DNA from 2 places in the Streptomyces sp. NPDC047108 genome. Region 2 is predicted to be linked to the other one. Evidence: riboswitches for the same ligand, from Rfam matches in the RefSeq annotation. Region 2 holds a riboswitch; the other holds the start of a gene.
What was found. A riboswitch is a leader RNA that binds a small molecule or an ion and turns the genes downstream of it on or off. The one in region 2 is predicted to bind glycine.

Region 1: linked by a shared signal. The riboswitch ahead of gcvP (aminomethyl-transferring glycine dehydrogenase) and the one ahead of gcvT (glycine cleavage system aminomethyltransferase GcvT) in region 2 are both predicted to bind glycine.

The regions. Positions count from the first base shown of each region.
Region 1 is NZ_JBEYUP010000029.1:53,983-68,575, forward strand. It holds gene ABZ822_RS31245 (DUF5999 family protein) at 1-162, shown strand, start outside; gene gcvP (aminomethyl-transferring glycine dehydrogenase) at 296-3,181, opposite strand; glycine riboswitch at 3,366-3,462, opposite strand; gene ABZ822_RS31255 (PRC-barrel domain-containing protein) at 3,586-3,969, shown strand; gene ABZ822_RS31260 (DNA polymerase IV) at 3,879-5,486, opposite strand; gene ABZ822_RS31265 (MerR family transcriptional regulator) at 5,540-6,151, opposite strand; gene ABZ822_RS31270 (bifunctional nuclease family protein) at 6,329-6,802, opposite strand; gene ABZ822_RS31275 (MerR family transcriptional regulator) at 6,853-7,596, opposite strand; gene ABZ822_RS31280 (FHA domain-containing protein) at 7,626-8,405, opposite strand; partial or broken gene ABZ822_RS31285 (DUF881 domain-containing protein) at 8,596-9,309, opposite strand; gene ABZ822_RS31290 (small basic family protein) at 10,017-10,349, opposite strand; gene ABZ822_RS31295 (DUF881 domain-containing protein) at 10,346-11,266, opposite strand; gene ABZ822_RS31300 (mannose-1-phosphate guanyltransferase) at 11,417-13,912, opposite strand; gene pgsA (CDP-diacylglycerol--glycerol-3-phosphate 3-phosphatidyltransferase) at 14,042-14,593, opposite strand, start outside.
Region 2 is NZ_JBEYUP010000001.1:950,692-965,284, reverse strand. It holds gene ABZ822_RS04235 (ABC transporter ATP-binding protein) at 1-710, opposite strand, end outside; gene ABZ822_RS04230 (ABC transporter permease) at 707-1,705, opposite strand; gene ABZ822_RS04225 (ABC transporter substrate-binding protein) at 1,825-3,552, opposite strand; gene ABZ822_RS04220 (ABC transporter permease) at 3,667-4,665, opposite strand; gene ABZ822_RS04215 (enhanced serine sensitivity protein SseB C-terminal domain-containing protein) at 5,066-5,878, opposite strand; gene ABZ822_RS04210 (enhanced serine sensitivity protein SseB) at 6,010-6,756, opposite strand; gene ABZ822_RS04205 (hypothetical protein) at 7,085-7,864, shown strand; gene ABZ822_RS04200 (AAA family ATPase) at 7,944-8,549, opposite strand; glycine riboswitch at 8,878-8,984, shown strand; gene gcvT (glycine cleavage system aminomethyltransferase GcvT) at 9,150-10,271, shown strand; gene gcvH (glycine cleavage system protein GcvH) at 10,375-10,755, shown strand; gene glyA (serine hydroxymethyltransferase) at 10,789-12,054, shown strand; gene ABZ822_RS04180 (L-serine ammonia-lyase) at 12,203-13,600, shown strand; gene ABZ822_RS04175 (GNAT family N-acetyltransferase) at 13,755-14,531, opposite strand.

The DNA.
Region 1 (14,593 bases), on a different contig from region 2:
CGGGAGGCCGCGCAGAGCGTGGCGCACCACCCGGAGCAGGGCTGGAGCCTGCTGTGCAACGGCGTCCTGCTCTTCGAGGACACCGGTGAGCTGCTGCCGGACGGGCAGATCATCGCCCCGCACCGGCCCCTCGGCTCGGCGCAGGTGATGACCGCCGCGTGACCGCGGCGAACCGGAAGCCGATCGGCGCCGCGCACGACGGCGGGGCCGACGAGCCTTCCGGGGACGAAAGACAGGGGCCGGCCTGGCGACATGCGCCGAACCGGCCCCGATGCGTATCCCCCGCCGGGCGGGGTCAGCCCTCGTAGTCCTCCAGCGGCGGGCACGAGCAGACCAGGTTGCGGTCGCCGTAGGCACCGTCGATACGGCGCACCGGCGGCCAGTACTTGTCCGCGGCCGAGACCCCGGCGGGGAAGACCGCCGTCTCACGGCTGTACGGCCGCTCCCACTCGCCCGCCAGGGCGGCCGCCGAATGCGGCGCTCCCCGCAGCGGGTTGTCGTCCGCGGGCCACTCGCCCGAGGCGACCCGCTCGATCTCGCCGCGGATCGCGATCATCGCCTCGCAGAAGCGGTCGATCTCCGCGAGGTCCTCGCTCTCCGTCGGCTCGATCATGAGGGTCCCGGCCACGGGGAACGACATGGTCGGGGCGTGGAAGCCGTAGTCGATGAGCCGCTTGGCGACATCGTCGACGCTCACACCGGTCGCCTTGGTCAGCGGCCGCAGGTCCACGATGCACTCGTGCGCCACCAGCCCGCTCGGGCCGGTGTAGAGCACCGGGTAGTGCGGCTCGAGACGCTTGGCGATGTAGTTGGCGCCGAGGACCGCGACCTGCGTGGCCCGGCGCAGGCCCTCCGCACCCATGAGCCGGACGTACGCCCAGGAGATCGGCAGGATGCCCGCCGAGCCCCACGGGGCGGCCGAGATCGGGCCGACGCCCGTCGCGGGACCGGCCTCCGGCTGGAGCGGGTGGTTCGGCAGGTACGGCGCGAGGTGCTCGCGCACACCGACCGGGCCGACGCCCGGACCGCCGCCGCCGTGCGGGATGCAGAACGTCTTGTGCAGGTTGAGGTGCGAGACGTCGCCGCCGAAGTGGCCCGGCTTGGCCAGCCCCAGAAGGGCGTTGAGGTTCGCACCGTCCACGTACACCTGGCCGCCCGCGTCGTGCACGGCACCGCAGATGTCGGTGATGTGCTCCTCGAACACCCCGTGCGTGGACGGGTAGGTGACCATGAGCACGGCGAGCTGGTCACCGTACTGCTCGATCTTGGCGCGCAGGTCCTCGACCTCGACGTCGCCGTCCTCACCGGTCTTCACCACGACGACCTTCATGCCCGCCATGACGGCGCTGGCGGCGTTCGTGCCGTGCGCGGAGGACGGGATGAGGCAGATGGTGCGCTGGTCGTCGCCGTTGGCCCGGTGGTACGCCCGTACGGCCAGCAGCCCGGCCAGTTCGCCCTGGGAGCCGGCGTTCGGCTGGATGGACACCTTGTCGTAGCCGGTGACCTCGGCGAGCCGCTCCTCGAGTTCGCGGATCAGGGTCAGATAGCCCTGGGCCTGCTCGGCCGGCGAGAAGGGGTGCAGCGCCCCGAACTGCGGCCAGGTGACCGGCTCCATCTCGGTGGTCGCGTTGAGCTTCATCGTGCACGAGCCGAGCGGGATCATGCCGCGGTCGAGCGCGTAGTCCCGGTCGGCCAGCTTGCGCAGGTACCGCAGCATCGCGGTCTCGGAGCGGTACTGGTGGAAGACCGGGTGGGTCAGGTAGTCGTCGGTCCGCAGCAGCGCCTCGGGCAGGGCCTCCCCCACCGACGCGTCCAGCGCCTCGACGTCACCCGTGACGCCGAACGCGCCCCAGACGGCGGCGAGTTGCTCGCGCCCCGTGGTCTCGTCGCAGGCGATCCCGACCAGGTCCGCGTCGACCCGGCGCAGGTTGACCCCGGCGTGGCGGGCGGCGGACACGACCTCGTCGGCCCGCCCCGGGACGCGCACGGTGACGGTGTCGAAGTACGCGCCGTGGACGACCTCGACGCCACCTGCGCGCAGGCCCTCGGCGAGGATCGCGGCGTAGCGGTGGGCACGGCGGGCGATGGCCGCCAGCCCGTCGGGGCCGTGGTAGACCGCGTACATCCCCGCCATCACGGCGAGCAGCACCTGCGCGGTGCAGATGTTGCTGGTGGCCTTCTCACGGCGGATGTGCTGCTCACGGGTCTGCAGGGCCAGGCGGTACGCCTTGTTGCCGTCCGCGTCCACGGAGACGCCGACGAGGCGGCCGGGCAGGCTGCGGGCGAACTTCTCGCGCACCGCCATGTAGCCGGCGTGCGGACCGCCGAAGCCCATCGGGACGCCGAAGCGCTGGCTGGTGCCGACCGCGATGTCCGCGCCCAGCTCGCCGGGGGAGGTCAGCAGGGTGAGGGCGAGCAGGTCGGCGGAGACGGTGACGATCGCGCCCAGCTCGTGCGCCCGCTCGATCACGGGCCGCAGGTCCCGCACCTGGCCGGAGGCGCCCGGGTACTGCAGCAGGACACCGAAGACGCCGCGCTCGGCGACCTCGGCCGGGATCCCGCCGGACAGATCGGCGACGACGACCTCGACCCCGGTGGGTTCGGCACGCGCCTCGATCACCGCGATCGTCTGCGGCAGGCAGTCGGCGTCGATCAGGAAGACGCCGTCCTTGACCTTGCCGACGCGCCGGGAGAGCGCCATGGCCTCGGCGGCGGCGGTGCCCTCGTCGAGCAGCGAGGCGCCCGAGGTGGGCAGACCGGTCAGGTCGGCGACGACCGTCTGGAAGTTGAGCAGCGCCTCCAGGCGGCCCTGCGAGATCTCCGGCTGGTACGGCGTGTACGCGGTGTACCAGGCCGGGCTCTCCAGGACGTTCCGCAGGATCACCGGCGGGGTGAAGGTGCCGTAGTAGCCGAGCCCGATCATGGGCGCCAGCACCTCGTTGCGCTCGGCCAGCTCGCGCAGCTCGGCGAGCACCTGGTCCTCGCTGCGTGCGTCCGGCAGGTCCAGCGCGCCCGTGCTCTTGATCACGTCGGGAACGGCCGCGGTGGTCAGCTCGTCCAGCGAGCCGTAGCCGACCTGGGCCAGCATCTTCGCCTGGGCCTCGGTGTCGGGGCCGATGTGGCGCTGTTCGAAGGGGGTGCCACGCTCCATATCGGAGAGCGGGATGCGGTTGGCGGTCATCTGCGGAGGCCTCCTGGTCGACACGACCTGCGAGGGATACCCGTACAGGTACCCCGACGGCCTCCCCCTCTGTCATCTCGACCTGAGAGCTTCACCGGTCCGCCTGGGCGGTCCGGCTTGCACCGTCGGTGAGGAGGGGTTCCGGCACGCCAGGCCCGGTACCGCCCCTGCTTTCCAGAGTGACCTCGTCCGTGCGGTACGTGTGCCTGAGAGATTCCGGGGAGGGTTTGCTCCTTCGGCGCCTCCGGCCTGACGGCGGAGGACTCTCCCGCACGGGGTCAGCAGCCGTTTGCCAGCGTACCAGCGCACCTCGGGCCAAGGATCTGGGCGGATCCCGAGTGGCCGACGTCCGCGATGTGTCCTTTCGTTGTTTCATGGAGGACGACGACGAGTTGGAGGGCACCGTGCAGTCGGACATCGATCCGCGGAGCCTGATCGGGCGCAAGGCGTTCGATCTCGACGGGGCGAAGATCGGCACCGTGGACGAGGTGTACCTGGACGACGCGACCGGGCGTCCGGAGTGGGCCGCGGTCCGCACCGGGATGTTCGGGCGCGACGCCTTCGTCCCCCTGGAGCCCAGCGAGGTGGTCGAGGACACGCTCCGCGTCCCGTACCGCAGGTCTCTGATCAAGGACGCGCCTGATTTCGGTGTGGGCCGCCATCTCTCCCCCGAGCAGGAGCTTCAGCTCTACCACCACTACGGGCTCGACGCCTCGGCTCCCGGCAGCGACGCGGGCGACGAGGACGGCGACGGGGACTTCGGCCGTATCGCGGGCGAGGACGGCTGAGCCTCCCCGTCCCCCTCCCGCCGAGCGTCCCTCTCCTCCGCCGGGCGCCGGTCCTGTGCGTCCGCGAAGTCCGCTGCATTCGCTGCGTCCGCTGATTCCGCGCCTGAGGCCGGCTCCGCGGGCGGGCGCTCCCGGGCGAGGAGGGGCGCCGGCTCGGCCGGTTCGAGATCCGGATCGTCCACCGGGAACGTCCGCACCCGCCCGGGAGCCGACCAGGGCTGCTCGAAGCGCACCGTGACCCGGCCGACGCCGCTGCCCTGCACCCAGCCCGTACCGAACTCCGCATGCCGTACGTCGTGCCCCGGCACCCAGCGGCGCGGCCCGGCCTCCGCGGCGGCCGGCTCCGGCTCTCCCGGCCCCGGGGGCGCCGGCTCGCTCTCCGCGCCGTGCGTCACCGCCGTCCCCTCGGCCTCCGCCGCCGCAGCGGCACCGGCCGCCTCCGCTGTCGCGGCCTGGGCGAACAGGTCCTCCTGCGTGAAGTCGGCGAGCCCGGTGACGCCCACACCGAGCAGCCGCACGCCGCCCGTGGTGTCCACGCTCTCGATCAGCCGAGCGGCGGCCTCCTGGATCACCGCCGGGTCGTCGGTGGGCCCACGGAGGGTCTCGGAGCGGGTCAGCGTCGAGAAGTCGTAGCGCCGGACCTTCAGCACGACCGTACGGCCGGACCGGCCCGCCGACCGGAGCCGCTGGACACACCGCTCGGCAAGGCGCCGGACCTCGCCCTGGACCCGCGCCCGGTCGTGCAGGTCGACGTCGAAGGTGTCCTCCACCGACACCGACTTGGCGTCGCGCTCGGCGACCACCGGTCTGTCGTCGAGCCCCTGCCCCATGGCGTGCAGCGAGCTGCCGTGCGCCTTCCCCAGCAGCCGCACCAGCTCGTCCTCCCCGGCCTCGACCATCTCCCCGACCGTGTGGATCCCCGCCCTGCGCAGATGCTCGGCCGTCGCCGGCCCGACCCCGGGGAGCGTACGCACCGTCATGGGCTCCAGCAGCGCGCGCTCGGTACCGGGCTCGATGAGGACCAACCCGTCCGGCTTGGCCTGCTCGGAGCCGATCTTGGCGAGCATCTTCGAACCGGCCAGCCCGACCGAGCCCGTCAGCCCGGTGACGGACCGGATGTCCCGGCGCAACTGCTCCCCCACCGCCTGCGCCGCCTCCCCGGACGCCGCCGCTCCGCCCGCCTCGAGGTCGACGAACGCCTCGTCGAGGCTCAACGGCTCGACGAGCGGCGAGAGCGCGTGCAGCAGCTCCATCACGGCATCGCTGATCCTGCGGTACAGCGCGAAACGCGGGGCGAGATAGGCGGCGTTCGGGCACAGCCGCCGCGCCTGGGCCGTCGCCATCGCGGAGTGCACACCGAAGACCCGGGCCTCGTACGACGCGGTGGCCACCACGCCCCGGGGCCCGATGCCGCCGACCACGACCGGCTTCCCGCGCAGGCTCGGCTTGGACGCCTGCTCCACCGATGCGTAGAACGCGTCCATGTCGAGATGCAGGATCGTCGGCGCGGCTCTCACGTCACCGATGCTCCCCTACGGCACTGACATCGGCCGCCGCTCCCGGCGGGAGGTCAGACGGCGCGGTTACGGCGCCGGGCGAGCTCATCGGCCGGGTTGTGCCCGACGAGCGTCTCACCGGTGTCCACACGCTCCCCGTGGAGCTGGGCGAGCGCGTCCTCGACATCCCGCCAGACGACGCCGACCGCGATGCCGAAGATGCCCTGGCCGCCCTGGAGCAGGCTCACGACGTCGTCCGGGGACGAGCACTCGTAGACGGTCGCGCCGTCGCTCATGAGCGTCATCTGTGCGAGGTCGGCGCGCTGGCGCGTGCGCAGGTGCTGGACGGCCGCACGGATGTTCTGCAGCGAGACGCCGGTGTCCAGGAAGCGCTTCACGATCTTGAGTACGACGACGTCCCGGAAGCTGTAGAGCCGCTGGGTACCCGAGCCGTACGCCGGACGGACGCTCGGCTCGACCAGACCGGTGCGCGCCCAGTAGTCCAACTGGCGGTAGGTGATGCCCGCTGCCGCGCACGCCGTGGGACCGCGGTATCCGACCAGGTCGGAGGGGTCCTCCACCGCATCGTCCGGCCCCGTGGAGGGGTGCCGGAACGGGGTGTCGGCCGCGCGCCCATGGAGCGGGATCGGCCCACCCGCCGCTGTACCGTCGCCGGTGCTGCTCACGCCGACCTCCGTCCTCGACCTGCCTCCTCGAAGGTAGGCAGTCACCCCGGGTGCGTCAACGATCGCCACACTTGGCACGCCACGTGATAATCACCCTAAGGGTGGTTTCTCGTGACCCGTTCCAGGGAAGCCCGTTCGGCCCATCGGCCCCCGGGCGGCGCGGCGGCGGCCCGCGGCCTACTCGCGGTTGGTGCCGAAGTCCTCGGGCGAGATCTGGTCGAGGAACTCGCGGAACTTCTCCACCTCGTCCTCCTGCTCGTCCGGGATGGCGATTCCCGCGTCGTCCAGCACGCCGTCGCTGCCGTAGATGGGCGTACCGGTCCGCAGGGCGAGCGCTATGGCGTCGGAGGGCCGGGCGCTGACCTCGACCCCGCTGGCGAAGACCAGCTCCGCGTAGAACACGCCCTCGCGCAGGTCCGTGATGCGGACCTCGGTGAGCGTCTGGCCGACCGCCTCCAGCACGTCCTTGAACAGGTCGTGGGTCAGCGGCCGGGCCGGTGCCATGCCCTGCTGGGCGAAGGCGATCGCGGTCGCCTCCCCGGGCCCGATCCAGATGGGGAGGTAGCGGTCGCCTCCCACTTCACGCAGGAGCACGATCGGTTGGTTGGAGGGCATTTCCACCCGGACACCCACGACGTCGAGCTCGTTCACACAGCAACCCTAGGACGTGCCCGGCCGGTTTGGGTAGTCGGGCCCGTCCTTCAGTGCAGCCGACCGCGCAGCGCGGACTCCACGAGAGCGGCGTGCAGGCGCACGGAGAGCGTCGCCAGCTCACGCGCCGTGGTCTCCGCATGAAGCCTGGTCTGAGGGTTGCGATGGCGCCTGAGCGGGGCCACGACCTGCTCGACGAGATCGGCCTCGCGGTCCGCCGCCGCCTTCATGACACGCAGATGACGCGGTTCCAGGCCGAACCGGCCCAGATCGGCGACCAGGCGGGCCACGGAGACCGTCTCCAGGTCGTAGCCACCCTGCTCGTCCGGGGCCATCAGGCCGTACGACTCCCACTCCGCGAGCTGGTCCTCGCCGACCTCGGCGGCGGCGAGGAGCTCGGCGCGGCCCACACGGGCCGCGGCCGGGGCGCCGCCGTCCCCGTCCAGCGCATCCTCCAGCGGCTCACGGGAGCGCCCCGGGGCGGGCAGGCGGACCTGCTCACCCCGCTCCAGGGCCTCGAGATGCTCCCGGATGACCTTCAGCGGGAGGTAGTGGTCACGCTGCATACGCAGGACGTAGCCGAGCCGCTGGACGTCCTCAGGGCTGAACTTGCGATAGCCCGATGGGGTACGCCGCGGCTCGACCAGGCCCTCCGCCTCCAGGAAGCGAATCTTGGAGATGGTGACCTCGGGGAACTCCTCGCGCAGCCGCTGGAGCACCGTGCCGATGCTCATCAGTCCGCCTGCCGTGACGGCGGTGCCGGAACCGGCACCGCCCGACGGTGTCCGACGCATGGCCCTTCCCTGGTCGGGTGCCCGAGCGGTCAGATGCCCCGCTGGCTGGCGTAGAAGACCAGCCGGTACTTGCCGATCTGCACCTCGTCGCCGTTCGCCAGCGCCACGGAGTCGATCCGCTCCCGGTTGACGTAGGTGCCGTTGAGGCTGCCGACGTCGGAGACCGTGAAGCCGCCGTCGCCACCGCGACGGAACTCCACATGACGCCGGGAGACGGTCACGTCGTCCAGGAAGATGTCGCTCTGCGGATGACGCCCGGCCGTGGTCAGGTCACCGTCCAGGAGGAAGCGGCTACCGGAGTTCGGGCCGCGGCGGACCACCAGCAGCGCCGAGCCGAGCGGCAGGGCGTCGACGGCGGACTGGGCCTCGGGGGACAGCGGAGGAGCAGTCTGCCCCGTGGCCTCGGTCTCGTAGGACTCGATGCCCGAGATCGAGATCGTCGAGGTCGTCTCCGAGGCGCGCTCGGAGCCGCCGGCGCGCAGCGGCGCCCCGCAATTGGAGCAGAACCGGCTGGCCTCGGCATTCCGGTGTCCGCACCTCGTACAAACCGGCAAAGCGGTGAACCCTCCACCCGTACTTGAGGTTGATGGTTCCTCGAAACCTATGCGCCCCGATACCGCAGGGTCAACTGAAGACGCGCCGTGACCACCCGGAATGTCGCCACCGCTTCCCCCGACCTGGTCACGGAACAGCGGGCGCTCCTCGGAGGGCGCGCTCTCCTCAGCGGAGTGCCCCGCGCGGTGGCGGGCCGTGCCGCTCTCACCGCCGTCTCGCGCACTCTTGCCGAACAACTTCGCAAACAACTTCACGGGCGATTCCCCTTGACCTCAACAGACCCGCCCGTGGGGCAGGACGACACCTCGCTGCACACACCGGCCGACCCGGACACCCTCACAACGTCCGTGACCGCCTGACAGTTTCCACCACACATCACCCCTGTGATGCCCCGACCCCCCGCACCAGCTCGCACCGGCCGCGCGGCCCCCGTGCGCGCACCGTTCACTGCGATGACGACCGAGCGTAGTCAGGCCGCTCCGCCGATCGCAAGGCATCCACGACGATCCTCTCAGAGCGGTCAACTGCGACAGTTGCCTGCTCCTTCTCAAGGGTCTGGACCACGCCGCCGGGGATGTTCAGTGCCGGTTCGAGGTCCTGCGGCTTGCCGATGACCTTGAAACGGAAGGGAGGTGAGACTTTCTTCCCGTCGACTCGTACCCCGCCGTCGGAGTCGGTCACGTACGAATCGGCAACGATCCGAACGTTGTTGAGCTGGATGGCCTCCGCTCCGGCCGCCCGGAGTTCCTGGATCGCGTCGAGCAGCATGTCCGCCTTGACGGCCCCGGCGTTGCTCACCGTGATCGTGATACCCGGCCCCTCCGCGGCGACCGTGCCGGCGAGCACGCCCAACTGCTGCTCCTTCTGGACCGTCTGCTTGCGCGCCTCCTCCGCCTGGTCCGAGGAGTTCTCCAGCTCGGTGCGCTGCTGGTCAAGGCCCTGCTTCTCGTCCTCGAGGCGCTGGGTGCGGTTGTCGAGCTCGTCCAGGATGCGTACGAGGTCCTCCTGGCGTGCGCCGCGCAGCGCGCTGTTCTCGGTGGTCGAGCGCACCTGGATGGCCAGGCCGAGGCCCAGCACGAACAGCAGGAGCGCGACGATGAGTTGGGCACGCGTCACTCGCGGCGGCCAGAGCCCCGCGGCGAGCCGCTGACGGCCCGTGGTCCCGCCTGCGGACGCCTCGGCGGCCTCCTCCCGCTCCGGAGACCCGCCGGGAACTCCCGTGGCCGCGGAGGGCGTTGGTACGCCCGGTGCCTGCGGTGTCCTCGGTGCGCCCGGTGCCTGCGGTTCGGGTGCGGCGGAGGTGCCTCCGGGACGCTTCGGCGGCGGCTGCTGCCGCTGGGGCCGGGGTGGCTGCTGCGCCGACTGCGGCCGCTCCGGCTGGGGCTGCGGCCGCGGTTGGGGCTGCGGACGTCGCTCGGGCCGCGGTTGCGGCGGCCGTCCCTGCGGTTCCGGCTGCTGACCTGGGCGCGGCTGCGGACGCGCCGGCTGTCCGGGGCGCGGCTGCTGACGGCCGGGCTGCGGCGGCTGCTGGCCGGGGCGCGGCTGAGGCTGGGGCCTCTGCTCCGGTTGCGGCTGCGGGCGCCGCTCGGGCTGCGGCTCCGGCCGCGCCTGACGTCCCGGCTCCGGCTGCGGGCGCGGCTGCTGCTGACCAGGCTCCGGACGCGGCTGGGGCCGCGGGCGCTGCTCCGGCTGCGAGTGCGGTTCCGGCCGCGGCTCAGGCTGCGGACGGGGTTCAGGCTCCGGACGCTGCTCCGGCTCCGGCCTCGGCTCGGGCTGCGGCTTCGGCTCCGGCTTCGGCGTCTCCTCCGGGCCGTTGCCCTCCGGTTCGCCGGGAGTCCTCGGTGTCTCGTCGTTGCTCATCGGCCTCACGCCCGGAAGACATGCCGGCGGATCGCCGCGGCGTTGGAGAAGATGCGGATGCCGAGGACGACGACCACGCCGGTGGAGAGCTGCGCGCCGACACCGAGCTTGTCGCCGAGGAAGACGATCAGCGCGGCCACCACGACGTTCGACAGGAACGACACCACGAAGACCTTGTCGTCGAAGATCCCGTCCAGCATGGCGCGGAGGCCTCCGAAGACCGCGTCGAGGGCCGCGACGACGGCGATCGGCAGATAGGGCTCGACCACCGCCGGTACCTCGGGCCTGACCAGCAGTCCCACCACGACTCCCACGACGAGGCCCAGTACGGCGATCACGATGTGCCCTTCCCTGTGTCGGCGGCGTTCTTGTCCGCGCTACCGGTGACCGGCTTTGCGTTGCGTACGATCAGGCTCGGTGCCGCGGGCAACCGGACGTCCTCCTGCGCCGTGATGCTCGCGCGGACGCCGTAACTCTCCTTCAGCACCTGCAGGTACTGCCCGTCGGCGCTGTTCTGGAAGTCGGTCGCCAGCCGCTGCCCGTCCCCCACCGCCAGCACCGTGTACGGCGGCACCAGCGGCCTGTTGTCGACCAGTATGGCGTCACCGGCGGCCCGGATCGCCGACAGGGCCGTCAGCCGCTGACCGTTGATCGAGATCGCCTCCGCGCCCGCCTCCCAGAGGCCGTTGACGACGCGCTGCATGTCGCGGTCGCGGACGCGGCCGGTGTCGGAGAAGCCGTTGCCCTCGCGGGGGCCGTCGCCGCCCTGCTCCGCGTCCCGGGCGTCGTTCACGACGAGCTTCACGCCCGGGCCGTGCACCGGCGTCGCACCCGCGAGCAGCGCCACGGTCTCGGCGTTCTCGCCACCGTGCCGCTCCAGGGCCTTACGCTGCCGGTCCTCGACCTGGTCGCGCAGCGTGTCCACGCTCTTCTGGAGGCGGTCCACCTCGGAGGTGGAGGAGTCGATGCGGTCGATCAGCTCCTGGCGCTCCTTCGCGATCGCCGGAGCCGATATCTGCGTCTCGGCGGCCCCGACGGTCACCACGGCCGCGGCCAGGACGAGTCCCGCGGCGAACCCGAGCTTGGCGCGGAGCGGCTTGGGCCGCCCCTGCGTGCCCTCCGCTGTACGCCGGGCGGCTGCCTCCGCGTAGCCGTCGTCGAGGCTGTGCTCCGTCACATTCGTCAGCAGCGACATCGACGCGTCGGGGCGGGACGGGCGCGAAGCTGTGCTCCGATCGGGGGGCTGCTGCGACATGCCGCACATCGTCGCACGTCGCGACCCCTACCGCCGAATGGGGCCGCCGACGCGCCGGTGCGGGGATCCGCCACTCACGGAACCCCGCACCGACCGCTCAGGAGGAACCAGGACAACCCCGGACGGCTCCTCGGAGCGAACCCCGGAAGGTCAGCGTCCGGCGCTCTCCACCACCTCGGACCACTCGTCCAGGAGCGCCTGCGCCGACGCCTCGTCCGGTCCTTCCGCCCACAGATGGGTGACGGCCTCGGAGGGGTCGGGCAGCACCATGACCCAGCGCCCGTCGGTCTCCACGACCCGTACTCCGTCGGTGGTGTCCACGGACCGGTCGCCGGCCGCCTCCACCACGGTCCGCATGACCAGGCCCTTCACGGCCCACGGGGTGGCGAGATCGCGACGCAGGACATGGGCGCGCGGGATACGGGCGTCGATCTGACTCAGCGTCAACTGGGTACGGGCGACGAGTCCGACGAGCCGTACGAAGGCGGCCGAGCCGTCGAAGACACTGCTGAACTCCGGCACGATGTAGCCGCCGCGCCCGTCGCCCCCGAAGATCGTCGACTCGTCACGGCCGACGCGGGTGAGATCGTCGGGCGATGTCGTCGTCCAGTCGACCTGGGTCCCGTGGTAGGCCGCGACCTGCTCGGCGATCCGCGTCGTGGTGACCGGCAGAGCGACCCGGCCGCTGCGGCGCTCCGCCGCGACCAGGTCGAGCAGGACCAGCAGCGCGCGGTCGTCCTCGACGATCTTGCCGCGCTCGTCGACGAGCGAGATCCGCTCCCCGACGGGGTCGAACCGGACGCCGAAGTCCGCGCGGGCGGACGAGACGATCTCCCCGAGGCGTACGAGCCCGGCACGGCGGGCCTCACCCGTCTCCGTCGGACGCGACTCGTCCAGACCGGGGTTGATGGTCAGCGCCTCGATCCCGAGCTTGCCGAGGAGGCTAGGCAGGACGAGGCCGGCGCTGCCGTTGGAGGCGTCGACGACCACCTTGAGCCCGGCCTCGGCAACACCCGTGGTGTCCACGGCCCGCAGCAGCGACCCGGTGTACGAGTCGAAGACGCTGGCGGGGAAGCGCAGATCACCGATCTCGCCGGGGAACGCGCGACGGTACTCCTGGCGCGCGAAGACCCGGTCGAGCTTGCGCTGGCCGGCCTGCGAAAGATCCGCGCCCCGCTCGTCGAAGAACATGATGTCGACCGAGTCCGGGACACCGGGCGACGTACGGATCATGATGCCGCCCGCACCACCGCGCGCGGTGAGCTGACGGGCCACGGGCAGAGGGACGTTCTCCAGATCCCGTACGTCGATCGCGCTCGCCTGCAGGGCGGAGATCATGGCCCGTTTCAGGGCACGGGCACCACGTGAGTGGTCACGGGCGGTGGTGACGGTCGAGCCCTTCTTGAGCGTGGTCGCGTAGGCGCCCGCGAGGCGTACGGCCAGCTCCGGCGTGATCTCCACATTGAGGATGCCGGAGACGCCGCGGGCGCCGAAGAGCTGCGCCTGGCCGCGGGACTCCCAGATCACCGAGGTGTTGACGAACGCGCCCGCCTCGACGGTCTTGAAGGGGTACACGCGCACATTGCCCTGGACGATCGACTCCTCGCCGATCAGACACTCGTCGCCGATGACGGCGCCGTCCTCGATACGGGCGGCCCGCATGATGTCGGTGTTCTTGCCGATGACACATCCACGCAGATTGCACTGCTGGCCGATGTACACGTTGTCGGCGACAACGGCCCTGTGGAGAAAGGCGCCGCTCTTCACGACCACGTTCGACCCGACGACGGTGTGCTCGCGCATCTCGACGTCCGCCTCGACCTTGGCGTAGTCGCCGATGTACAGAGGCCCTCGCAGCACGGCGTCGGAGTGCACCTCCGCGCCTTCGGCGACCCAGACGCCGGGCGAGATCTCGAAGCCGTCGATCTCGACGTCGACCTTGCCCTCGAGGACGTCGGCTTGCGCCTTGACGTAGCTCTCGTGGGTGCCGACGTCCTCCCAGTACCCCTCGGCCACATAGCCGTAGATGGGCTTGCCGTCCTTCATGAGCTGAGGGAAGACGTCGCCGGACCAGTCGACGGACGCATCGGCCTCGACGTAGTCGAAGACCTCCGGCTCCATCACGTAGATGCCGGTGTTGACGGTGTCGGAGAAGACCTGTCCCCAGGTCGGTTTCTCCAGGAACCGCTCGACCTTGCCGTCGTCGTCGACAATGGTGATACCGAATTCCAGCGGATTCGGGACGCGCGTCAGACAGACGGTGACGAGCGCACCCTTCTCCTTGTGGAAATTGACGAGGTCGGTGAGATCGAAATCGGTGAGGGCATCACCGGAGATGACGAGGAAGGCGTCGTCCTTGAGTGCGTCTTCCGCATTTTTCACACTGCCGGCAGTGCCGAGCGGCTTTTCCTCATGCGCATAGGTGAGTTCCATGCCGAGTTCTTCACCGTCGCCGAAATAATTCTTGACGAGTGAGGCGAGGAACTGCACGGTCACCACGGTTTCGGTGAGCCCATGGCGCTTCAGCAACCTCAGCACGTGCTCCATGATCGGCCTGTTGACAACAGGCAGAAGCGGCTTGGGCATACTGGAGGTCATCGGACGAAGACGAGTACCTTCGCCACCGGCCATCACGACGGCCTTCATGTCGGAAGCGTCCTCCTTGAAGAGACGACGGTCAAGCCGACTGTGCCCGTCCAGACGGCCCAGGGAACGCGAACTCGGGCACCCAGCCCCGACCGGCGGTGAAATCGCGGTGACGCCGTGTCGCCAGGCTCAGTCGGCCGCGGCGTCCGCCTTGACGAGTCGGCGGACCTGAACCACGTAGAGGATCCCTGCCCACCAGTAGAGCGTTGTACCCCATCCCGCGAACGCCCATCCGAAAATAGCAGCGAGTGAAGGAACCCAGCCACTTCCGTCACTCAGCAGCAGCAACGGGAAGGCGTACATGAGGTTGAACGTCGCGGCCTTGCCGATGAAGTTCACCTGCGGCGGCGGGTACCCGTGGCGGCGCAGGATCAACACCATCACGGCCAGCACGAGCTCACGGGAGAGCAAAACAATGGGCACCCAGAGGGGAAGGATTTCCCGCCAGGTCAGTCCGATGAGGGTCGTCAGGATGTAGAGCCGGTCCGCGGCCGGATCCAGAAGCCGGCCGAGGTTGCTGACCTGGTTCCACCGGCGTGCGAGCTTGCCGTCCAGGTAGTCGGTGACACCGCTGAGAGCCAGGATGAGCAGAGCCCAGCCGTCGACCTTGGGGCCGCCGAACTCGGGCCACAGGATCAGCCAGAGGAACAGCGGTACGCCGAGGAGGCGCGCCATGCTGAG
Region 2 (14,593 bases):
AGGTCCCGGATCAGGTCGAGGATCTGCGCCTGGACGGTCACGTCGAGGGCCGTGGTCGGCTCGTCGGCGATCAGCAGCTCGGGGTTGTTCACGAGCGACATGGCGATCATCGCGCGCTGGCGCATACCGCCGGAGAACTCGTGCGGATAGCTGTCCACCCGCTGGTCCGGCTGCGGGATGCCGACGCGGTCGAGCATCTCGACCGCGCGCCTGCGGGCGGTCTTCTTGTCGACGTCGTGGTGGATCCGGTAGGCCTCCACGATCTGCTGCCCGATGGTGAAGTACGGGTGCAGGGCCGACAGCGGGTCCTGGAAGATCATGGACATCTCGCGGCCGCGCAGCTTGCGCACCTCGTCGGCGGGCGCGCTCAGCAGTTCCTGCCCGTCGAGCCAGATCTCGCCGGAGATCTGCGTCTTCCGGCGTCCGTACTGGCCGACCCGGTGCAGGCCCATGATCCCGAGCGAGGTGACGGACTTGCCGGATCCGGACTCGCCGACGATGCCGAGCGTCTTGCCCTTCTCCAGCGAGAAGGAGAGCCCGTCGACGGCCTTCACCAGGCCGTCCTCGGTCGGGAAGTGCACCTTGAGATCGCGGACTTCGAGGAAGGCCGAGGGCGGCGGAGCCGCTCCCGCGGCCACCGGCTCGCCCACGGCACCCGGCTTCGCCGCCTGGTTTCCGGGAGTGTCCCCCGGGACAGATGCAGTGGTCATGCGAGCCTCACTCGGGGGTCGATCACGCCGTAGAGCACGTCCACAACGAGGTTGGCGAGGACGACCGCGCTCGCGGTGATCAGCGTGACGCCGAGGATGAGCGGCAGGTCGCGTTCGCCGATCGCCTTGAGCACGGCCTGGCCGAGGCCGGGCAGGCTGAAGGTCGTCTCGGTCAGGATCGCGCCGCCGATCAGGGCACCCAGGTCGACGCCGAGCAGCGTGATGATGGGGGTCATGGTGGAGCGCATGGCGTGCTTGCGGATGACGGCCCCCTCCCCCAGGCCCTTGGCGCGGGCGGTGCGGATGTAGTCCTCACCCATGACTTCCAGCATGGTGGCCCGGGTGAGGCGGGCGTACATCGCGCCGAAGAGGAACGCGAGCGTCACCCAGGGCAGGATCATGCCGCTGAACCAGTCGCCGAAGTTCTCCTCGAGTGGTGTGTACTCGTTGCTGACCCAGCCCAGGCCGTAGGAGAACACCGCCAGCGAGACCAGGCCGGTGAAGTAGATGGGCAGCGAGACGCCGCCGAGGGCGACGATCATGGCGCCCCGGTCCCAGACGGAACCGCGCTTGAGCGCCGAGAGGACGCCCGCGGTCAGGCCGATCAGCAGCCAGATGAGGGCCGCGCCGACGGCGAGCTGCAGGGTCACCGGCAGACGGTCGGCGAGGATCGGCCAGATGGCCTGCTCGGTCTTGAAGGAGTAGCCGAAGCAGGGGGCCGAGCAGTGAATGGTGTCGCCGCCACCGGTGTAGTCGCGGCCGACGAGGATGCCTTTGAAGAACTCGAAGAGCTGGACCAGGATCGGGTCGCCCAGACCCAGTTTCTCCCGGATGCCCTCCAGGGCCGCCGCGTCGGACTGCTTGCCGACGTACATGGTGGCCGGGTCGACGCCCGTCCACTTCGGAATCAGGAAGAAGATGCTGAAGACCGCCAGCATGATGACGATCAGCATCACTGCGGCGGCGAACAGCCGCCTGATGATGTAAGTGAGCACTGCTCTCGGGCCCCTGGCGGGCCCGGTGAACTCCCGGAGATCGTCCGGGAGTTCACCGGGCCGCCGTCGCGGCCTTCACCTGCCCTTCGTGCCTAGCGGCGGGTGCGCCGGCGATAGGTTTACTTGACGCCCAGCGACGTGAAGTCGTACTGACCGCTGAACGCGAAGGTCGAGTAGACGTTGGTCAGTCGGGGGGAGCGCCAGTTGATGATCTTCTCGAAGACGAACGGCAGGTAGTAGCCGCCCTCCATGACCTTCTTGTTGATGTCGGAGGCGAGCTGCTCCCGCTTGGTCTCGTCCAGCTCCGCGACGAACGAGTCGAACTTCTCGTCGATCGACTTGTCCTTGATCATGGCGAAGTTGTTGTTGCCGTTCGGCAGGATGTAGCTGCTGTCCCACAGCGGCATGCCGTAGCCCTGGACGGTCGGGAAGTCCGGACCCCAGCCCATGATGATGATGCCGTAGTTCTTCTTCTTCACGACCTCGGGGTTACCGATGATGCCGCTGGTCTGGGCGCCGTCGAACTGGTCGATCTCGACGTCGACGCCGATCTTCTTCAGCGACGCCTGGAGCGACTCGGCGGTGGCCACCTCGACTTCCTTGTTGTTACGGACGGCGATGGTGGTCTTGAAGCCGTTGGGCTTACCGCAGGCCTTCAGCTCCTCCTTGGCCTTGGCGATGTCGGCCTTGCCGCCGTTCTTCGCCGTGCCGTACGGGTCGTAGCTCGGGTCGGAACCGGGCACGACCGGCGGGAGCATGTTGGTGCCGATGTCACCACCGGCCAGCGGGCCACCTCGGGCGTTCTGCAGCGACTTGTGGTCGGCACCGTAGATCACGGCCTTGCGGCAGTGGATGTTGTCGAACGGCTTGACCGTCTGCGGGAACGACGCGTAGCGGATGTAACCCATGACCGGGTTGTCCAGGCTCTCCTTGTGCTGCTTGAGCGCCTTGGTGCGTCCGGCGGGCGACATACCCGTCTGGTTGAGGTCGAGGTCGTAGTCGCCGGAGATCAGACGGTTGTCCATCTCGTCGGCGTTGGTGAGCAGCGTGACCGTGACCTTGTCCGGCAGCGCCTTGCGGATGTCGTCCGAGGACTGCTTCCACTCGGTGTTGCGGACCAGGGTGATGTTCTTGTTCGGCGTGTACGACTCGAACTTGTACGGGCCGGACGAGAACGGCTTGAGACCGTACTTCGACTTGGTGTCCTTGTCCTGCCGGACGGGCGAGGCGAACGGCAGCGCCAGGATCTCCTCGAAGTCACTGTTGGCCTTCGGGAGCTTGAAGACGACGGTCTTCTCGTCCGGCGTCTCGATCGCCTTCAGGCCCAGCTTGTCCTTGGACTTGTCCTTGTACGGGCCCTTGTACTTGCCGTCCGGGTCCAGGATGTCCTTGAGGTAGACCGGCCCGCCGGACAGCACGTCCTGCGCCCACTGGCGCTCGATGCCGTACTTGACGTCCTGGGCGGTGATCGGCTTGCCGTCCTCCCAGGTGACGTCGTCCTTGAGCTTGTACGTGTAGGTCTTGCCGCCGTCGGTGATCTTCGCCTTGCTCGTGGCGAGGTCCGGCTTCAGCTCCAGGCCCTTCTCGCCAGGAGCCGTGTCGGAGGTGACCAGCTGACGGCTGTAGTAGCGCATGAAGTTCCATGCGAAGCCGTAGTAGCCGCGGGTGGTGTCCCAGGAGTCGGCGTCCTGCACGCCGATGAACTTCAGCGTGCCGCCCTTCTTGTCCGACGCGCTGGCGACCTTCTCGATGCCCGCGTTGAAACCGGCGCCCTTGCTGTCGCTGTCGCTGCCGCCACCGCCACAGGCCGCGGTGGAGACCAGTACCGCGACCACGACGGCCGACATGCCGGCCAGTCTGCGCCTCGATGTGCGTTGGGTTGTCACGATCTCGGATCCTCCGTGTGTCTCACGGCCCGCACGGCTGCGCAGGGCCCAGGGGTGGGGCTTGAGTGGGGGGAGTCAGCGGGTTCCCTTGGGGTCGAGCGCGTCGCGCACGCCGTCGCCGAAGAGGTTGAACGAAAGGACGGTGACGAAGATGGCCACGCCCGGGATCACCATGAACATCGGGTCGGAGTCGTAGTAGCGCACCGCGGTGGAGAGCATGTTTCCCCAGGACGCGGTCGGCGGCTTGACGCCCACCCCGAGGAAGCCGAGTGCGGCTTCGGTCAGGATGTTGGTCGGGATCATCAGCGTCGTGTAGACGGTGATGGGCGCGATGAGGTTCGGGAGCAGTTCCTTGAAGAGGATGTAGCGCTGCCCGGCGCCGAGGCTGCGGGCCGCCTCCACGTACTCGCGCTCGCGCAGGGACAGGGTCTGGCCGCGGACGATGCGGCCGATGTAGGGCCAGCCGAAGAATCCGATGACCAGGATCATCACCAGCAGGCGGACGCCGGTGCCCTCCAGGCCGAGGAGATGGTTGGGCATGACCGAGATGAGCGAGATGATGAACAGGAGCTGGGGGAAGGCCAGCAGCATGTCCATCACACGGCTGATCACGGCGTCGACCCAGCCGCCGAAGTAGCCCGCCAGAATGCCGAGCACGGTGCCGAACGCGACCGCCACCATGGCCGAGAGGAAGCCGACGAGCAGCGAGATGCGGGCGCCGAAGACGATGCGGCTGAAGACGTCACGGCCGTTGACCGGCTCGATGCCCAGCAGGTGCTCGGAGCTGATGCCGCCCCACGAGCCCGACGGAACGCCGAACAGCGGGTCGATCAGGTCCTCGTGATGCTCATTCGGATCATGGCCGAAGATGCTGGTGATGAGCGGAGCGAAGACCGCGACCAGGATCAGGAGGAGCACCATCGCACCACCGGCGAGGGCCAGTTTGTCCCGCTTCAGCCGGTTCCAGGCGATACGACCCAGCGAACGGCCCTCGACGGCCTTCTTGGTGACGTCAGCGACCACACCGGCCTCGTCGCCCTTGACCGGGACCGTGTCGTGCATAGGTGCCGTCATCGTGGTGGGGACCCCTCTCGACCGGCGGTGACCGGCCAGCGCTTGCCGCTGTAGCGGCCTCGATCTTCACATCGCACAAAGGGCCGATGGCCCGGCGAACGTGAGTCTTCATCGCGTTTGCGATCAGGTGCCAGCCCTCCCTCGGAAAGGATGCGCAACTGTGATGTGTGCTGGAAGCTTCCGGATTTCGGACGGGAGAGACTTCTCAGCGGATCGAATGGCGACGCGAAAAGCGCGCGAAACGGGCGGGCAAAACCGCCCGCACTCCCATCATTTGGCAATGGCGAATATCCATGTGCCGTTCACGCTCCAGGTCCGCGCACGTGATCGTCCGGATGACGGACGGGGATGTCGAGGACTGGGCAGCGCTTCGCTACACCCTCGGAAACTGAGTGGCGGTTCAGTAAGCGTGCGGAGCGGGACCCGGATGCCATCCCTGGGGCGCCGGGTTCCCGTGTGCAGGTCCCGGAGGCGGATAGCCGTAGCCGGGGGCCGGCGACGCGGGAGCGGCGGGACCCTGCGCTCCGCCGTAGACATCGCGGTCGAAGAACGGGCGGGCGAAGGTCCGGAGCCACATCGCCACCGGGTCGTACGCGTCGGACATCGCCACCGTCGACACCGGCAGGCCCTCGGGGACCGCGCCGACCGACTGCTGCATCATCGCCCGCGCCGACTCCACGGCCTCCGGGCTCGCGTCGTACAGATCGAGGCCGATGGCGAGATACGGCGCCCCGAGAGCGGGCTGGACCCAGGCGCGGCGCAGCGAACGCACCGCGGGGGTGCGGTGGGCATTCTGGGTCAGAAGCGCATAGAACTGGGCGATCTCAATGGTCGGTTCCGACAGCCGCAGCGGTCCGGCGGGAAGCTGGTCGAGCCCGACCGCGATCCGGCGCAGATCGGCCCAGGGAATGCCGACACCGCCGCCCGGAGCGTGCGGATTGAGCCACAGGCCCCAGTGGTCGGGGTAGAGCGAGGCGGCGACGTCGTAGCCGGAGACGACCTCATGGGCGCGGTTCCAGCCGCTGACGGCCAGTTCGTGGGAGGACGTGACGCAGGGCGCGTATCCCTGCCCGTCCACCTCCATGTTCCCGTACTGGGCCTCCGGCGAGCCCGGCGAACCCTGCCAGAGCAGCATCCACACCTGGCCGTCGGCGAGGGCACGCAGCAGCGCCTCGTAGGCGTCGTACCGCCCGGGCGTCACCTGCCGCAGCATCTGCTCCACGGCCCCCGCCGCAGCCGTGCCGCCTCCCGCACTCACCGACTTCTGCCCTTTCTCCTCGGCACAGCGCGACCCCGCTCAGGGCCCGTCGCGTGCACCCGCTCATCCAACCAGCTTACGGAGGTCTACGCGGTGTGGAACGGGCGTACCCGCTCCCGCATCCAGTCGACGACCGGATCCTGGGCGACGTCCAGCAGCACGAGTTGGACCGGCCAGGGCACCGGCACCGCGCCCAGCGCCCTGCCCAGGGCGTGCAGCACCGCCTCCCGGTCCTGCGGTTCGCAGCGCAGGAGTTCGACGCCGACGAAGAGGGCGGGTGCGGCTCCCTCGATGCTGGCCAGCGCCCGGCGGGCGGTCCGCACGAGCCCGGTGACGGCGAACTCCCCGGCGGCCGCGCCGAGGAAGTCGACCGGCTCGTCCTGCCAGTCCGGCTCGAACAGCCGCACCCGGCCGCCGCTCGGTCCGGCACCGTACTCGGTCACCGGCGTGTCCAGCGGGGTGCGGCCGGTCCGGCAGAGCTCCGCCACGGCGGCGGGCGGGAGCGGGACACCCACCGCGCCGCCGGGGTTGACCGCGATGCCGAGCTGCGGCGGAAGGCCGCGGGCGAACTCGCGGGCGGGGGCGACGGTGAAGGACATATGGGCGCCGGCGACCTGGAGGAACTGCTGCTCCGAGCTGAACACCGGGACGTAGGCGGCGCCCCCGATCTCGACGGTGGGCAGGTCGAGGTCCCGGCTCTCGCGGCTGCCGCCCTCCGGCAGCGGCACCCAGACATGGCTGCGGCCCAGCACCTCGACGATGCGCGCGCCCGCACCGTCCACGCCCACGGAGGCGGCGAGCGTCTCCTCCAGCGCGTTGGACGGAAAGCCCATGACGGGTCCGGGCTCGCCAGGGTGCGTGCCGTCGGCCGGCAGACCGCCGGAGGGGAAGGAGGAGTAGCCGTGCTGCTCCGACATGGTCACCGGGCCCATCCACTGTCTCGTTTGTCTCGTACGAACCGCCCACGCACCCTAACGGCTGCACTTGCGCTTCTTCCCGGGGGCTGCTCGAAAGCGCGGGATAAGCCCAGGTCACCGTGGCGACCGGCGCGCGCAGGGGTCAGGGCGGCGGTGTCGCTCTGCGTAACCACGAGTTGCACACCGTGCCGGGCCTTCAAAAGGTGGGGTCAAGGCCGATTGACACCCGAAGGGAGCACTCCCCATGCATATGTCCCGGAAGAGCGGCGTCCTCGTCGCGTCCGCCGTGTGCGGCGTCCTCGTGATCGGAACCGGTGCCGCCGTCGCCGTCACCGATACCGACACAGGGGCCCAGTCCCGTACGGCGACCGAGCGGAAGGCATCCGACGCCCCTCTGCCCGGCGCCGACAACCTGCTCGGACAGGCGAAGCTGCTCGGCGACATGGGCAGCATCACCCGTCCCGTCAACGACCTCGTGCAGGCGGTGCTCCAGGCCCCCGAGGGCAGGCTGCCGATCGCCGAGGCCACCAGCCGCGCGGAGGAGATCAAGCAGGCGCTGGCCTCGGTGACGCAGACTCCCGTCCAGCCCTCCACCCAGCCCGCCCCCGGCCCGGAGGACCCCGTCGTCCTGCCCGCCTACGACCTGCCCGGCCCCGCCGCGAAGTCGCGCCGCGCCGGCGACCCCGGACAGGACCTCAAGGCCAAGGCCGTGGCCGATCTGCAGAGCCGTCTCGACAGCCTGCTGCAGGCCCTCTCGGCCGGCGACCCGAGCGCCATCTCCCCCGCCGTGCAGAATCTCCTCACCGGAACGGTCAACGTCGTGACCAGCGTGATGGTCGGCGGCGGACTGCCCGCGGCGAACCTCGACGGCCTGCCGAGGCTGCCCCAGCTCCCGGGCACCCCGCAGATCCCGACCTCCCCCGGCGCGTCCGACGTGCCGGCGTCGCCCGAGGTCCCGGGCGCCTCGCAACCCTCGTCCGCCGCGGACTCCTCCGAGCGCCCGGCCGCCTGGCCCGCGAGCTGACGCGGACGACGGGACGGTCCACCGCTACGTCGCGGAGGGCGGACCCGGCTGTCCGGACGGTGCCGAACCGGCGTCCCGGCTACTCGAATCCGATGCGCCGCAGGGCACGCGCGGATCTTCGGTCGAGCAGCACGGCCGAGGCGCATCCGTCCGGAAGCCGCCCGCCCTCCGCGTCCGCGACCAGGCTCCCCACGGCGCGGCGGTGGCGGGCGAAGGCGTACTGCGAGACACCGCGCCCCCGTGCCGTCTGCCCCTCCAGGGCGATCTCCGGCGGAACGTCCAGCAGCGCCATGTGGAGCGACCTGCCCCGGCGGCGTGCGTCGTACGCCAGCCAGCGGCGCACCCACGCGAGCGTGCCGCAGTCGTGGACGACGACGCTGTCGCCCGAGCGGAGAGCGCTGTGCAGACCGGCGTAGTGCGCGATCCGTACCAACGGGCGGTACAGCGCGTACGGGACGGCGGCGGGCACCGCCCGCTGCCAGCGGTCGCGTACGTCCTGGGAATCCACCCGCCGCACGCGCCGGCCCCGCTGGTCCGGGCCCGCGACGGCCCGTTTGATCAGAGTGCTCTTGCCGCTGCCCGGCAGCCCGGAGACGACGAGCACGTCACCGGCCGGATAGCGGAGCTCCCCTGCGGGCACAGTCGCCGGCGCGCTCCCGTCCCCGGCGTCGCGCAGATCGGTCACCTTCCCCCGCCCGGGCCGGACCACCTCGGGCACGGTGCGGGGAGCGGCCGCCTCCCCGCGGCCGGGGCGCGTCGCTCCGGGCACGACCCGGGTGCGCGTCTCACCGGTCCCCCCGCCCGGGGTGTCTCCCGGCGCCGCCTTGGCCGAAGTCGCGTACGCACTGTCCCTGTGCACCGTGATCGTCCTCCCCGTTGGTCGGTCACTGCGCCCCACCGGAGCAGAGTGTCAAGAAACGGTAATGCGGTACAAGCTCGATACCTCGCCACCGGGCCGCCCGAACATCGGACAGTCGTGCAATGATGTCCGCGCCAACTCCATACCGGCCGTTCGATCCCGCGCGGGAGAGTCCCCGGACCGGCAGTCGTGCCGGGCGCCGGGGCGCCGAAGGAGCAAGTCCTCCCTTGAATCTCTCAGGCCCCGTACCGCGCGGATTAGGCACATCTGAAAAGCGGGCCGCCCCCGGCGGCCCCACCCAAGGTGCAAGCCGTAGCCCTGATGCGTGATGAGGGTCGTGGCGAACCTCTCAGGTTCCGATGACAGATGGGGAGGCTGTGTTCCCTATGACATCAGCCTCGCCACCCCTGCCCGGGAGCCTGAAACATGACCGAATCCCCACGCCGTACCGCCCTCGACGCGCTGCACCGCGCGCTCGGCGCCACGATGACCGACTTCGCCGGCTGGGACATGCCGCTGCGCTACGGCAGTGAGCGCGACGAGCACCTCGCCGTCCGCAGCCGCGCGGGCCTCTTCGACCTCTCCCACATGGGCGAGATCACCCTGACCGGTCCGCAGGCCGCCGACGCGCTCGACCACGCGCTGGTCGGCAACATCGGCAAGCTGGCCGTGGGCCGCGCGCGCTACACCATGATCTGCAACGCCGAGGGCGGCATCCTGGACGACCTGATCGTCTACCGCCTCGCCGACGAGAGGTTCATGGTCGTCGCCAACGCCTCCAATGCCCAGGTCGTCCTGGACGCCCTCACCGAGCGGGCCGCGGGCTTCGACACCGAGGTGCGCGACGACCGCGAGGCCTACGCCCTCATCGCCGTCCAGGGCCCGGAGTCCTCCGGCATCCTGAAGTCCCTGACCGACGCCGATCTCGACGGGCTCAAGTACTACGCGGGCCTGCCCGGCACCGTCGCCGGCGTGCAGGCCCTCATCGCCCGCACCGGCTACACCGGCGAGGACGGCTTCGAGCTGTTCGTCGCGCCCGGGGACGCCGAGACCGTCTGGCAGGCCCTGACCGAGGCGGGCTCGCCCGCCGGCCTGGTGCCGTGCGGCCTCTCCTGCCGGGACACCCTGCGCCTGGAGGCGGGCATGCCGCTGTACGGGCACGAGCTGACCACCGCGACCACGCCGTTCGACGCGGGTCTCGGCCGGGTCGTGAAGTTCGAGAAGGAGGGCGACTTCGTCGGGCGCGCGGCGCTGGAGGAGGCGGCGAAGCGCGCGGAGGCCAGCCCGCCGCGCAAGCTCGTGGGGCTGATCGCCGAGGGCCGCCGGGTCCCGCGCGCGGGCTACACCGTGGTGGCGGCCGGCGACGGCACGGTGATCGGCGAGGTCACCTCGGGCGCCCCCTCCCCCACCCTCGGCAAGCCGGTCGCCATCGCGTACGTGGACGCCGCTCACGCCGAGCCGGGCACGGCGGGCGTCGCGGTGGACATCCGCGGCAGCCACGAGGCGTACGAGGTCGTGGCGCTCCCCTTCTACAAGCGGCAGCGCTGACCCCCGTCACGCCCCGTCCGTGGGGGCGCCGGATGCGTCACACCCGTCCCACCTGTCAAGACCGCGAACCGAGCACGCACCCCGATCCAGGAGAATTCACATCATGAGCAACCCCCAAGAGCTGCGTTACAGCAAGGAGCACGAGTGGCTCACCGCGGCCGACGAGGACGGGGTGTCCACCGTGGGCATCACCTCGCACGCCGCCGACGCCCTCGGTGACGTCGTCTTCGTCCAGCTCCCGGAGGTCGGCGACACCGTCTCCGCGGGCGAGTCCTGCGGCGAGCTGGAGTCGACCAAGTCCGTCAGCGACCTGTACGCCCCGGTCTCCGGCGAGATCACGGCGGTCAACCAGGACGTCGTGGACGACCCGGCGCTGGTGAACTCCGCCCCCTTCGAGGGCGGCTGGCTGTTCAAGGTGAAGGTGGGCGACGAGCCCGCCGACCTGCTCTCCGCCGACGAATACACCGCCTTCACCGGCAACTGAACCCACGCCCGCACCATCCTGATGGGGATCACGATGTCGCTTCTCAACCAGTCCCTGCACGAGCTCGACCCGGACGTCGCCGCCGCTGTCGACGCGGAGCTCCACCGTCAGCAGTCCACCCTCGAGATGATCGCCTCGGAGAACTTCGCTCCGGTCGCCGTCCTCGAGGCCCAGGGCTCGGTCCTCACCAACAAGTACGCCGAGGGCTACCCCGGCCGCCGCTACTACGGCGGCTGTGAGCACGTCGACGTCGTCGAGCGGCTCGCGATCGAGCGGATCAAGGCGCTGTTCGGCGCCGAGCACGCGAACGTCCAGCCCCACTCGGGCGCCCAGGCCAACGCGGCCGCGATGTTCGCCCTGCTCTCCCCCGGTGACACGATCCTCGGCCTGAACCTCGCCCACGGCGGGCACCTCACCCACGGCATGAAGATCAACTTCTCCGGCAAGCTCTACAACGTGGCCGCCTACCACGTCGACGAGCAGACCGGGCAGGTCGACATGGACCAGGTCGAGCGCCTCGCCAAGGAGCACCGGCCGAAGCTGATCATCGCGGGCTGGTCGGCGTACCCGCGGCAGCTCGACTTCGCCGCCTTCCGGCGGATCGCGGACGAGGTCGGCGCGTACCTCATGGTGGACATGGCGCACTTCGCGGGCCTGGTCGCCGCGGGGCTGCACCCCAACCCCGTACCGCACGCCCACATCGTCACCACGACCACCCACAAGACGCTGGGCGGCCCGCGCGGCGGTGTGATCCTCTCCACGGCCGAGCTGGCCAAGAAGATCAACTCGGCGGTCTTCCCCGGTCAGCAGGGTGGCCCGCTGGAGCATGTGATCGCGGCGAAGGCGGTGTCCTTCAAGGTCGCCGCGAGCGAGGAGTTCAAGGAGCGCCAGCAGCGCACCCTGGAGGGCGCGAAGCTCCTCGCCGAGCGGCTGTCCCGCCCGGACGCGGCGGAGGTGGGCGTCTCGGTCCTCTCCGGTGGCACGGATGTCCACCTCGTCCTGGTGGATCTGCGTAATTCCGAGCTGGACGGGCAGCAGGCGGAAGACCGGCTCCACGAGGTCGGCATCACCGTCAACCGCAACGCCATCCCGAACGACCCGCGGCCGCCGATGGTGACCTCGGGCCTGCGGATCGGCACCCCGGCGCTGGCCACGCGCGGTTTCGGGACCGAGGACTTCACCGAGGTCGCGGACATCATCGCCGAGGCGCTGAAGCCGTCGTACGACGCCGAGGCGCTGAAGGCGCGGGTGACCGCGCTGGCTGAGAAGCACCCGCTGTACCCGGACCTCGGCAAGTAACCGGCCGCGCAGCGGCCGACAACAGCACAGCACGGAAGCACGACCGGTCCGCCCGCCGCGGCGGGCGGACCGGCAGACAGCGGGGGCGCCGGTCCCGGCGCCCCCGCCACCACCAGCACGCCCCACGAGCACGCAAGGGAGCCCGCCCGTGGCCATCTCCGTATTCGACCTGTTCTCCATCGGAATTGGGCCATCCAGTTCCCACACGGTGGGTCCGATGCGCGCGGCCCGCATGTTCGTGGGCCGCCTGAAGAAGGACGGCCTGCTGACCCAGACCGCCTCCGTACGCGCCGAGCTCTTCGGCTCCCTCGGCGCGACCGGCCACGGCCACGGGACGCCGAAGGCCGTCCTGCTCGGTCTCGAAGGCCACTCCCCGCGCACGGTCGACGTGGCGAGCGCCGACGACGAGGTGGAGCGCATCCGCACCACCAAGCGGCTCCGCCTGCTCGGTGACGAGATCGGCTCGGCCCACGAGATCGACTTCGACGAGCGGACGCAGCTCGTCCTGCACCGCCGCCGCTCCCTGCCGTACCACGCCAACGGCATGACTCTCTTCGCGTACGACTCCGAGGGCCTGCCGCTGCTGGAGAAGACGTACTACTCGGTGGGCGGCGGCTTCGTCGTCGACGAGGACGCGGTCGGCGAGGACCGCATCAAGCTCGACGACACCGTGCTCAAGTACCCGTTCCGCACGGGTGACGAGCTGCTGCGCCTCGCCCAGGAGACCGGGCTGTCCATCTCCGCGCTGATGCTGGAGAACGAGAAGGCCTGGCGCACGGAGGAGGAGATCCGCGAGGGTCTGCTGGAGATCTGGTCCGTCATGCAGTCCTGCGTGGCGCGCGGCCTCTCGCAGGAGGGCATCCTCCCCGGCGGCCTCAAGGTCCGCCGCCGCGCGGCCAATTCGGCTCGCCAGCTCCGCGCCGAGGGCGACCCGGCGGCGCGGGCCATGGAGTGGGTGACGCTCTACGCGATGGCGGTCAACGAGGAGAACGCGGCCGGCGGCCGTGTGGTGACCGCCCCGACGAACGGCGCGGCCGGCATCATCCCGGCGGTGCTGCACTACTACGTCAACTTCGTGCCGGGCGGCGGCACGGCGAAGGACGAGGAGGACGGCGTGATCCGCTTCCTCCTCGCCGCGGGCGCGATCGGCATGCTCTTCAAGGAGAACGCCTCGATCTCCGGCGCGGAAGTCGGCTGCCAGGGCGAGGTCGGCTCGGCCTGCTCGATGGCGGCCGGCGGCCTGGCGGAGGTCCTGGGCGGCTCGGCCGAACAGGTCGAGAACGCCGCGGAGATCGGCATGGAGCACAACCTCGGCCTGACCTGCGATCCGGTCGGCGGCCTGGTCCAGATCCCGTGCATCGAGCGCAACGGCATGGCGGCGGTCAAGGCGGTCACGGCGGCCCGCATGGCGCTGCGCGGCGACGGCCGTCACCATGTCTCGCTCGACAAGGTCATCAAGACGATGAAGCAGACGGGCGCGGACATGAAGGTCAAGTACAAGGAGACGGCGCGGGGCGGACTCGCGGTGAACGTCATCGAGTGCTGAGGGAACGATCCTTCAGTCCCTTTCGCGAACGACGGGGGCCGCGCCGACGGGGCGCGGCCCCCGTTTCCGTCCGCCCAAGGCCAGGCAAGAGACCCGATCAGTGGCTGGCCACCGGAATTCGGGCCGCCATCACGCCGTCACGTCATCGGGGCACTCAGGCCCCGTGCACGTACGGCGTCGTGGTCGTCAGCGGGACGAAGCCGATGCGCCGAAGGATGGGGCGGCTGTCGTCCGAGGCGTCGACCTGGAGGTAGCGGAATCCGCGCGCGGCGGCGATACGGGCGCGGTGGGCGACCAGGGCACGGTAGATGCCGCGGCCCCGCCAGGCGGGCAGTGTGCCGCCGCCCCAGAGGCCCGCGAAGTCCGTGCCCGCGTACAGCTCCATCCGCGCCGAGCAGACCGGCAGCTCGCCCGCCATGGCGACGACGACGCTCACCGCGTCCGGATCGTGGGCGAGTTGGTCCAGGAGCTGCTTGCGGAGGAAGGCGTGGCTCTTGCCGAACACCGTCTCGTGCACCTGGACGACGAGGTCCACGCCCGCCGCGTCCGTCACCGGGCACAGCCGGATGCCCGGCGGCGGTTCGGCGTCGGTCCGCAGACCGGCGGTCTCGGCGACCATCAGCGTCTCCTCGGGCTCGGGCACGAAACCCGCCGCACGCAGGCGGGCGCCGAGGTCGTGCGGCCCGTCGTATCCGTACAGCTTCCACTCGAACTCGCGGCCCAGCGAGGAAAAGTAGCGCACCTGCTCCGCGATCTCGGCGTCCGCGGTCGCCTCGTCCAGAGACGACCAGAGGACGGCGCTCCAGTCGTCCTCGGCGCCCACCCGACGGACGACCGCGCCCGAGCGCTCGACGCGGGCGTCCGGCCCGTCGGGGCGCACGTCCTGGCGCATCTGGCGGTCGAAGCGGGTGAGTACGGCATCGCGGTCCATGGCGTCATTGCAGCGCCGGGCGGAGCGGTGCGGCAACCGAATTCCGTGCCGTGCCGCCGGCA